3 regions of the Devosia oryziradicis genome follow, and region 3 is predicted to be linked to each of the others. Evidence: predicted binding sites of a transcription regulator. Region 3 holds the regulator's gene; each other region holds the start of a gene.
The links. Region 3 encodes LexA, which represses DNA repair genes until DNA is damaged. Its sites were predicted from a motif close to TGTTCNNNNTGTGTTCNG; they were not measured.
Positions count from the first base shown of each region.

Region 1: the regulator LexA is predicted to act here: its motif matches at 1,623-1,640, upstream of recA (recombinase RecA).
Region 2: the regulator LexA is predicted to act here: its motif matches at 1,276-1,293, upstream of ssb (single-stranded DNA-binding protein).

Region 1 covers NZ_CP068047.1:1,979,668-1,982,944, reverse strand. The annotation lists gene alaS (alanine--tRNA ligase) at 1-293, opposite strand, end outside; gene recA (recombinase RecA) at 467-1,540, opposite strand; gene araD1 (AraD1 family protein) at 1,828-2,823, shown strand; gene JI749_RS09855 (aldo/keto reductase) at 2,880-3,277, shown strand, end outside.
Region 2 covers NZ_CP068047.1:2,535,395-2,538,671, reverse strand. The annotation lists gene uvrA (excinuclease ABC subunit UvrA) at 1-324, opposite strand, end outside; gene JI749_RS12730 (LysE family translocator) at 544-1,188, opposite strand; gene ssb (single-stranded DNA-binding protein) at 1,508-2,032, shown strand; gene JI749_RS12720 (sensor domain-containing diguanylate cyclase) at 2,139-3,277, opposite strand, start outside.
Region 3 covers NZ_CP068047.1:2,240,322-2,243,598, reverse strand. The annotation lists gene JI749_RS11245 (molybdopterin molybdotransferase MoeA) at 1-1,111, shown strand, start outside; gene lexA (transcriptional repressor LexA) at 1,219-1,932, shown strand; gene JI749_RS11235 (hypothetical protein) at 1,932-2,288, shown strand; gene JI749_RS11230 (cold-shock protein) at 2,666-2,878, shown strand; gene JI749_RS11225 (IlvD/Edd family dehydratase) at 3,097-3,277, opposite strand, start outside.

The DNA.
Region 1 (3,277 bases), 260 kb from region 3:
AATGAGAAATTGCCCAGCATCTCGAAAAAGGTGTGATGCCGGGCGGTAAAGCCCACATTGTCCAGGTCGTTGTGCTTGCCCCCGGCGCGCACGCATTTCTGCGCTGTGGTGGCGCGAGAATAGGGGCGCTTTTCGACACCGGTGAAGGTGTTCTTGAACTGCACCATGCCCGAATTGGTGAACATCAGCGTCGGATCGTTGCGCGGCACCAGCGGGCTCGATGCCACAGCGTGGTGACCATTGCGGGCAAAGTAGTCGACAAAGCTCGAACGGAGGTCGTTTACGCTGGTCATCTAGAGGCTTTCATTACGGAAATTGGCGCCGGGCGCCGTAGACGAGTTCGGCTGGCTTTCTATCGTGCCGCTTGCCGCAATGTCCAGCATTGCGGCGGCAAAGCGACCGTAGCCAAAGAAAAGAGGCACCGCTTGCGCAGTGCCCCTCAAATCCCTGCATGGGAAGAATGATCTCAGTCGTCGTCGCCGGTGTCGTCGTCGCCGCCGGCTACCAGCAGCACTTCGCCAAGCAGGCCCGAGCTTTCGCGCACACCCTGCTCGATCGTGCTGGCAATCGCCGGGTTGTCCTTGAGGAACTGCCGCGAATTCTCACGGCCCTGCCCCAGGCGCTGGCTATCCCACGAGAACCAGGCGCCGGACTTCTCGATGATGCCGGATTTGACACCCAGATCGAGCAGCTCGCCGGTCTTGGAAATGCCTTCGCCATACATGATGTCGAACTCGACCTGACGGAAGGGCGGGGCCAGCTTGTTCTTGACCACCTTCACACGGGTCTGGTTGCCCACGATCTCCTCGCGATCCTTGAGCGCGCCAATGCGGCGGATGTCGAGGCGCACCGAAGCATAGAACTTGAGCGCATTGCCGCCGGTGGTAGTTTCGGGCGAGCCATACATCACGCCGATCTTCATGCGGATCTGGTTGATGAAGATGACGAGGCACTTCGACTTGGAGATGGACGAGGTGAGCTTGCGCATGGCCTGGCTCATCAGCCGGGCCTGGAGACCCGGCAAGGCATCGCCCATTTCGCCTTCGAGTTCAGCCCGCGGCGTGAGCGCCGCAACCGAATCGACCACCAGCACGTCGATGGCGCCGGAACGGACCAGCGTATCGGTGATTTCGAGGGCCTGTTCGCCGGCATCGGGCTGCGAGATCAGCAGGTCATCCACATTGACGCCGAGCTTGCGGGCATAGACCGGATCGAGCGCATGCTCTGCGTCGACAAAGGCACAGATACCGCCAGCCTTCTGGGCCTCGGCGATGACATGCAGCGCCAGCGTGGTCTTGCCCGAGCTTTCCGGCCCGAAGATTTCGACGATACGGCCCTTGGGCAGGCCGCCAATGCCCAGCGCGATATCGAGGCCCAGCGAGCCGGTCGAGATCGATTCGACCTCGATGGCCGAAGCCTCGCCAAGGCGCATGATCGAACCCTTGCCGAAATTCCGCTCGATCTGTCCTAGCGCGGCAGCAAGAGCCTTGTCCTTATCCATCGAACCACCTTCAACTACACGAAGCGGGGCATTCGCCATTTGGTCTCTCCTTATTCCACGCTCCGGGAGGCTGCGCAACGCGCCGACACCTGATGTGGCCATGCATTGAATGTGCCTCATTTGTTCTCATCTTGTTCCGTTTCTGTCAAGACAAAATGAGAACATCGAGGCATGCCGGAGAATCGCGCATCGCTACGACAGAGTGTGTCAGTAGCCCCGCCGACGGGCAGGCGTTCAATAAGTATGATTTTTGACTTGCCTCGCTGACCCCTATTGCGCTTTATGCCTGCAAACGCGCCCAACGGGCCCAGCGCAGGAGCCGCGCCATGAACCTGATCCAGTTTTTCGACCACAATGGCGCACGCGCCGTCGGCGCCGTCGACAATGGGGTAACCCGTGTCGTCAACGGTGCCACCAGCGTCTACGAGCTGGCCATGGCCGCGCTTTCCCGCCAAGGTGGCCTGGGTGCCCTGGTTGCCGATCAGGGCCTGGGCGCCACTCTTGATCGTGAGGCCATCCTCGCCGAGGGCCGCATGCTGGCGCCGATCGATCATCCCGATCCGGCCCATCTCTACCTCACCGGCACCGGCCTCACCCATCTTGGCTCGGCGGCAACGCGCGACGCCATGCACACTGCCAATAGCGGCGCAGCCGAAACCGGTCTCACGGACACCATGAAGATGTTCCGCATGGGCCTTGAAGGCGGCAAGCCCGCCGATGGCCTCAAGGGCGTGCAGCCGGAATGGTTCTACAAGGGCAACGGCTACTCGGTCGTCAACCCGGGCCACCCCATCCCGTCCCCGGGCTTTGCGCTCGACGCCGGCGAAGAACCTGAGATCGCCGGCGTCTACCTGATCGACCAGAACGGCCAGCCGCGTCGGCTCGGTTTTGCCCTGGCCAACGAGTTCTCCGATCACGTGACCGAGCGCATCAACTACCTCTACCTTGCCCACTCCAAGCTGCGCGCCTGCGCCTTCGGCCCCGAACTGCGCATCGGCGACCTGCCGGCCCATATCGAGGGCAAATCGCGCATCTGGCGCGATGGCAAGGTACTCTGGGAAAAGCCGTTCCTGTCGGGTGAGGACAATATGAGCCACACCATCGCCAATCTCGAATATCACCACTTCAAGTATGACCTGTTCCGGCGGCCGGGCGATGTGCATGTCCACATGTTCGGCACGGCCACGCTGAGCTTCGCCGACGGCATCAAGACCCAGCCGAACGACATCTTCGAGATCGAAGAAGCCCAGTTCGGCGCCCCCCTGCGCAACCCTGTCCGCACCGAAACCGAGCATCCGGTGATCGTAGGCAACCTCTATTGATCTTGCCGCAAACCACCTAACATGTCAGTTATCCCTCCGCCGTTTGGAGGGATGACATGACTGCTCGCACATTCGAAAAGCGACGGGTTGGACGCACCGACCTGCAGGTGACCACGCTGGGCCTGGGGGGCGCCTCCCTTGCTGGTATCTTCTCCGCCGTTCCCGCCGAGCAGGCCCGCGCCACGGTATCCCATGCGCTGGACGTGGGGATAAACTACGTCGATACCGCCCCGCAATATGGCCTGGGCCGCTCCGAGCACCTGATGGGTGACGTCTTGCGCGAGCGCCGCGAGGACGTGGTGCTGTCGAGCAAGGTCGGACGCCTGCTCAAGCCTGTGAGCGCCGCCGAGCAGGACAAGGGCAACTGGGTCGATCCCCTGCCCTTCAACCAGCTCTACGACTATTCGTACGATGCCGTCATGCGCTCGTTCGAGGACAGCCAGCAGCGGCTCGG
Region 2 (3,277 bases), 300 kb from region 3:
GACGGTGCCAACCGTAGAGCGCGGGTTACGCGACGTGGTCTTCTGCTCAATGGAGATGGCGGGGCTGAGGCCCTCGATATGCTCGACGTCGGGCTTCTGCATCATTTCGAGAAACTGGCGGGCATAGGCGGACAGGGACTCCACATAGCGGCGCTGGCCTTCGGCATAGATGGTATCGAAGGCTAGGGAGGACTTGCCCGAACCCGACAGGCCCGTCATGACGATGAGGCTGTCGCGCGGCAGCTTGAGATCGATGCCCTTGAGATTGTGTTCGCGGGCGCCGCGCACAATGATCTCACGGTTCTGGCTGGGCTTTGGCGTCATCATATCAGTCCATGGCTGGGGGCACGCAAAAGCGGCGCGGCGGCAAAGTCGGGTTGGAGTATCGGAGCAGGGGAGCCATTCAGATAGGCTTGGCTGGCCCGTCTCGCAAGCGGTCCATCCGCATGGCGGCCCGTCTGTGAGGTCACCTTAGCGTGTCCCGGACCACTTGCCAAAGCACCATTCGTCAACTGGAACATAAGCGGAACAATCCAGATTCGGTCAAGGGCCCGCATGCTGCGTCAGTCCATGCCATGCGGTGAACAACGCCACCACGACGAACAATGCGCCAGCGCCGCGCCCGATCCAGATGGTGACCTGGGGGTGGCCTACCAGGGCATCACGGCCCCGTCCGGCCGCCAGGGCCAGCGCACCATAGACAAGGAATTGCATCCCGACGGTCATCAGTCCCATGACCAATGCCTGCGACCAGATCTGACCGAATTCGGGTCGCATGAATTGCGGGAACACCGCCAGCACGAAGAGGTAGGCCTTGGGATTGAGCAGGCATGTGACCAGCCCCTGGCGGAAGGCGACCCAGTCGGAGCGCGTGGACGCGCCGCCGATATTGTCCACCGTGATGGAACTGCGCAGAAGGGTATAGCCGATCCACGCCATATAGGCCGCCCCGACCACGATCATCGCCTGGAAGATCATGCCAGGCAGCTGCGTCATCAGGCCGACTGCGACCGCGCCGAACAAGGTATGAACAGCGCCGCCCAGCATGATGCCTGCCACAGCGCTGAGCCCGGCGCGACGGCCGCGGGTTAGCGCGTTGGTCAAAACGAAGAACATGTCCATGCCCGGCACGACAATTATGCCAAAGAGCAGGATGAGATAAATCCAGAGAGCCTGGGCATAGTCCATCGGTATCGTCCCCCGCGCGAGGCGATGCTCTCGGCCACCCCTGCTGACAAACCGTGTCAGCAGCCCACGCATTTCCGGGGCTTGACGTAGAACATAACAAGAACATACACTGCTCGTGTCAGCTGGAGCCGTAGGCGTCTTAGGTGTTCAAAACATGCTGATCCAGCGCGCAACGAGCACCGGGACGCGCTAGGATGACGGCCATCTCGACAAGGCCAGACAGATGCGCCGCGCTGTGGGCGGGCAGGGGTCTTGCGCAATGTAAGTAAGCGTCCCGCGACCAAGCAGACCGGGACTGAATTGAAAGAAGGAATTCGCCATGGCAGGCAGCGTGAACAAGGTCATCCTGGTCGGCAATCTCGGCGCCGATCCCGAGGTGCGCAATCTCCCCAGCGGCGGCAAGGTGGTGAACCTCAGCGTCGCCACGTCGGAGAACTGGAAAGACAAGAATACCGGCGAGCGCCGCGAAAAAACCGAGTGGCATCGCGTGGTGATCTTCTCGGAAGGCCTGGCGCGCGTGGCGGAGAGCTACCTGCGCAAGGGCAGCAAGGTCTATCTCGAGGGCCAGCTGCAGACACGCAAGTGGCAGGACCAGTCGGGCCAGGACAAGTATTCCACCGAAGTGGTGCTCCAGGGCTTCAACTCGAACCTGACGCTGCTCGATGGTCGTGGCGACGGCGACAGTGCAGGCGGCGGCTATGGCAACAGCGATGGCGGCTTCCGCGGTGTCGACAATGGTGGCGGTTTCCGTGGCCCACGTGACAACGGTGGCGGCGGGCAGCGACCGCGGGCCAATGCGCCGGCCTTCGAGCCCGGCGGCATGGACGACGATATCCCGTTCTGAGCGCAAAGCTCGATGAAGTGATCCGGCGCGGCGAACCTGCGCCAGATCACAGAATCATACCCTAACGGCCCAAGAGCGAGGACGAGACGGCCACCACCGCCTGAGCTCAGGCGGCGAAGCTGCGGCTGGTGTCCCGACCGGCCGCCTTGGCGGCATAGAGCGCGGTATCGGCCTGGTGGAACAGTTCCTCGGCCGAGCCGCCGCCATATTGCGCCACGCCCACGGACGCACTGATGCGGAGCGTTCGACCTTGCGCCAGCGCCGGGCGGCGCATCGTGTCCACGATGCCCTGGGCCAGCGCTAGGCCATCCTGGCGGGGGAGATCGGCCTTGAGCAAAACGGCAAACTCATCGCCACCAATGCGGGCCACCAGCGCGGCGCCGATGCAGCATTCGACCAGGCGCCGTGCGGTCTCCCGCAGACAGTCGTCGCCAACGGCGTGGCCATGGGTATCGTTGATCTGCTTGAAGCCGTCGAGGTCCACCAGCAGCAAGGCGCCAAACTGGGCGCTGCCACTGTCCAGCTCTGCCAGGCGCGCCTGGAACTGGCTCCGGTTGGCGAGGCCCGTCATCACGTCGAACTCGGCCAGGTAGCGGGTGCGATCGGCCAGCAGCTTTTCCTCGGTAATGTCCTGCTTCATGCCGAAGACGCGATGGGCCACCCCGTCGCGGCTTTCCACCGCCCCCGTCAGGCGCATCCACCGGCGATTGCCCTTGACCGTGATGATCTCGAGGTCGAGCGCGAAATCGCTGCAATTGGCGATGGCATGGGCACGCGCCGCCTCCATGCGCTGGCGCGACAGCTCAGGGTAGCAGGCCAACGCCAGTTCGCGAGTCACCGGTGTGTTTCGCGGGATTTCGAACAGGTCGTAAACGCCATTGGTCCAGAGCAGGCTGTCGTCGCTGAGATTGCACTGCCAGATGCCGATGCGGGCCGTTGCAGACGCCCGGTCGAACAGGGTGCGTCGCTGCTCCTCGAGGGCGGTGAAATCAGCGATGGTCTTGTTCTGCGCTTCGATCACACGCCGCTGTCGCGCGATGGCAGCCATGGCCAGCGCTTCGCCGGCCACCGCGGCGATGGTGGTCGCCATCATCTGGCTGCGCGGCCGCGGATCGAACAGGCTCAGCAACTGGCTTGGATGGTCAGCCTCGCCGGGCATCACCATGCCGGCGTAGAAGCGCATCGGCGGCTGGTCCGTATCGGCGATGACCAAAGGCTGCGCCGCTGCCCGGGCGCGGGCCTCCA
Region 3 (3,277 bases):
CGGAAGGGTTCTGGCCGAGCCCCTGATTGCCGCCCACGACCAGCCGCCTTTCCATGCCAGCGCCATGGACGGTTATGCCCTGCGGGCGGCCGACGTGGTCGAGGGGCATCGCCTCTCCCTCATCGGCACATCGCAGGCTGGTGCCGGCTTTTCCGGACGGGTCGCCCCAGGTGAGGCCGTCCGCATCTTCACCGGAGCTCCGGTGCCAGAGGGCGCCGATACCGTCATCATGCAGGAAGAGGCCCTCGTCGACGGCAGCCATGTTTCGTTCACGGCGCCCGCGCGTCCCGGTCACAGCGTGCGGCCGCGGGGTAACGATTTTGCGCGCGGTCAACAGCTGATCGCGCCGGGCACACGCATGGGTGCGATGCAATTGTCGGTAGCTGCCGCTGCCAACAGCGCCATACTTAACGTCGCCAGGCGCCCGCGCATCGCCCTGCTGGCCACTGGGGACGAACTGGTTCTGCCAGGCGACCCACTGGGACCCGACCAGATCGTCGCCTCCAACAGCTACGGCCTCGCCCCCCTGCTCTCCCCCTATGCGCAGAGCGTTGATGATCACGGCATCGTCGGGGATGAGCGGGCAAAACTGCGCTCGAAGCTGGCGGACATCTTTGCTGGCGACCTCGATATCCTGATCACGACGGGCGGCGCCAGCGTCGGCGACCATGATATCGTCCAGGAGCTCCTGCTCGAGATGGGCGTGACCCTGGACTTCTGGCGCATCAACATGCGGCCGGGCAAGCCGCTGATGTTTGGCACCCGTGGCAAAACCCTGGTTTTCGGCCTGCCGGGTAATCCGGTATCGGCCATGGTCACGGCGATCGTCTTCATCAAGCCCGCTCTCCGCCGCTGGCTTGGATACGCTGAACCACCAACCTGGCGGTTGCCGCTCGCCGCCGCAACGCCGCCAAATACCGCGCGACGCCATTTCATGCGCGCCCGCCTCGTGCACACGCCCAACGGCCCGCAGCTCGAACCGATCGCCCAGACCGACAGCGGACACACCTCGTCCCTGGGCGGCGCCAACATGTTGATCATCCAGCCAGAGGGTGATCCGGGGCAACCTGCGGGAACCACAATCGAAGCCCTGTCCATCGACGCGTTCTGACAGTCCAACTGGGCGCTAGACTGGTGCGTCAGCAAGCATATTGCGGAACATAACTGGAACACATATAGTCGTTCTGCCTATGTTCCGATTCTCTCCCCGAGGGGCCCATGCTGACGCGCAAACAACACGAGCTGCTGATGTTCATCCACGAACGGATGAAGGAAAGCGGCATCCCGCCATCATTCGATGAGATGAAGGATGCGCTCGATCTGGCGTCCAAGTCGGGCATTCATCGGCTGATTACGGCGCTGGAGGAGCGCGGCTTCATCCGCCGCCTGCCCAACCGGGCCAGGGCGCTCGAGGTAGTCAAGCTTCCCGATTCGATGAACCCGTCGCTGGGCGGCCGCAAGGCGCGCTTCGAGCCATCGGTCATCGAGGGCAATCTGGGCAAGGTGGCTTCGCCGCCCTCGCGTATTTCGGCGACCGAGGACTATGTTCGACCCGTCGCCATTCCGGTCATGGGCCGGATTGCGGCCGGTACGCCGATCGAGGCGATCCAGAGCCACTCTCACACCATCATGGTTCCGCCCGAAATGCTGGGTGCCGGCGAGCACTACGCGCTCGAAGTACGCGGCGACTCCATGATCGATGCCGGCATTTTTGATGGCGATACCGTCTTGATCAAGAAGCAGGACCAGGCCTCGACCGGCGAGATCATCGTGGCCTTGGTCGACGACGAGGAAGCCACGCTCAAGCGCCTGCGCCGCAAGGGCAATACGGTGGCGCTCGAAGCGGCGAACCCGGCCTACGAAACCCGCATCTTCCCACCCGACCGGGTCAAGGTGCAGGGCCGCCTGGTTGGCCTGCTGCGGAAATATTGATGCGCGCCGCCTGGCTGGGTGCCTTGCTGCTGCTGGCCCTGCCGGCGGGACCTGCGCTCGCCCAGGAGGCAAGCGTGAAGGAGACCCGCTGCTGGGTGGGTGACGTGACCTTTTCACCGGGCGCTGGAATCAATGCGGGTGAGTCTGTCTCCATCTGCCAGGCTGGCACTGGCTGGCAAAAAGCCGAGGCCGGGGCGCCGGTCATCGGCTGCCTGCTCGAGGGCGAATTGTCTTCGGTCGGCGCCGTGGTGGGCATTCGCAACAACGACACGCTCTTGCTGCAATGCGATGTCAGCGGTCGCTGGGTGACCATCGGCAGCGATGGCCAGGGATTCGGGCTGACGCTTTTGCGCTGAATGAGTGCTGTCTTTGCCGACGGGTCGCCAGCCTCGAAGAGCGCCCACCGTTGCGGAATTTTGCGATCCCAACCAGCTCTGGCTCTGCGCCGCCAGCATGGTTCGAACGAGACTATTGAGGACGGAGCAGGACTGGTTCTGCTTGGCATTTGGGGCCGCCGAAACGGTAAAGCGCAGTATCTGCAAACTCTTACTGGTGGCCATCTTGCAGAACGATCCGTTCCATGCCACATAGGTACCATACGTTTTCAGCCTAAGTCGGCTGCCTGACGCCGGCCAAGCCGGTCCGTGGCTTCCTTCTCGACCATGCGAACGTTATGTCCCCTTGGCATGTTGCCATCGGATAACCGCTCGTTACGAGCATAAAGGAACCTATCATGGCCCTCATCACCGGCACCGTGAAATTCTTCAACACCACCAAGGGCTTCGGCTTCATCTCGCCCGAAGACGGTGGCAAGGACGCCTTCGTCCACATCTCCGCCGTTCAGCGTTCGGGCCTGCAGGGCCTCTACGAGAACGACAAGGTGACCTACGAGCTGGAAACCGGCCGCGACGGCAAGCAGTCCGCGACCAACCTGACCCTGCTCTAGTCTCCATTGCAAGACGAGCGCGCTTCGGCGCCGCTCACGAGAGGCCATCGCGAAACCAGCGGTGGCCTTTTTGTTTGTCCTTGGCCGGTTCCTGCCCGAAAGCCCCCAGCGCTTCGTCTGGACTGAAGAGCCGCGAACGGGGATGGGCGATACAGCGCAAGAAAAGCAAAGGGGCCCGCACGTGGCGCGAGCCCCCTCCTTGTTACGCTTCGGCGCGATCAGTGGTTGTCGCGCGGCACGCCGTTGGTCTGGGCAATGCGCTGGTACTTCTCTGCCGGCTTGAGGATGGCGCCTTCGCCCAGCTGGCCGACGATGCCGCGCTGGATTTCCTGCCACGGCGTCTGGTGCTTGGGATACTTGTAGCCACCCATCGATTCCAGATCCGCACGCCGCTTGGCG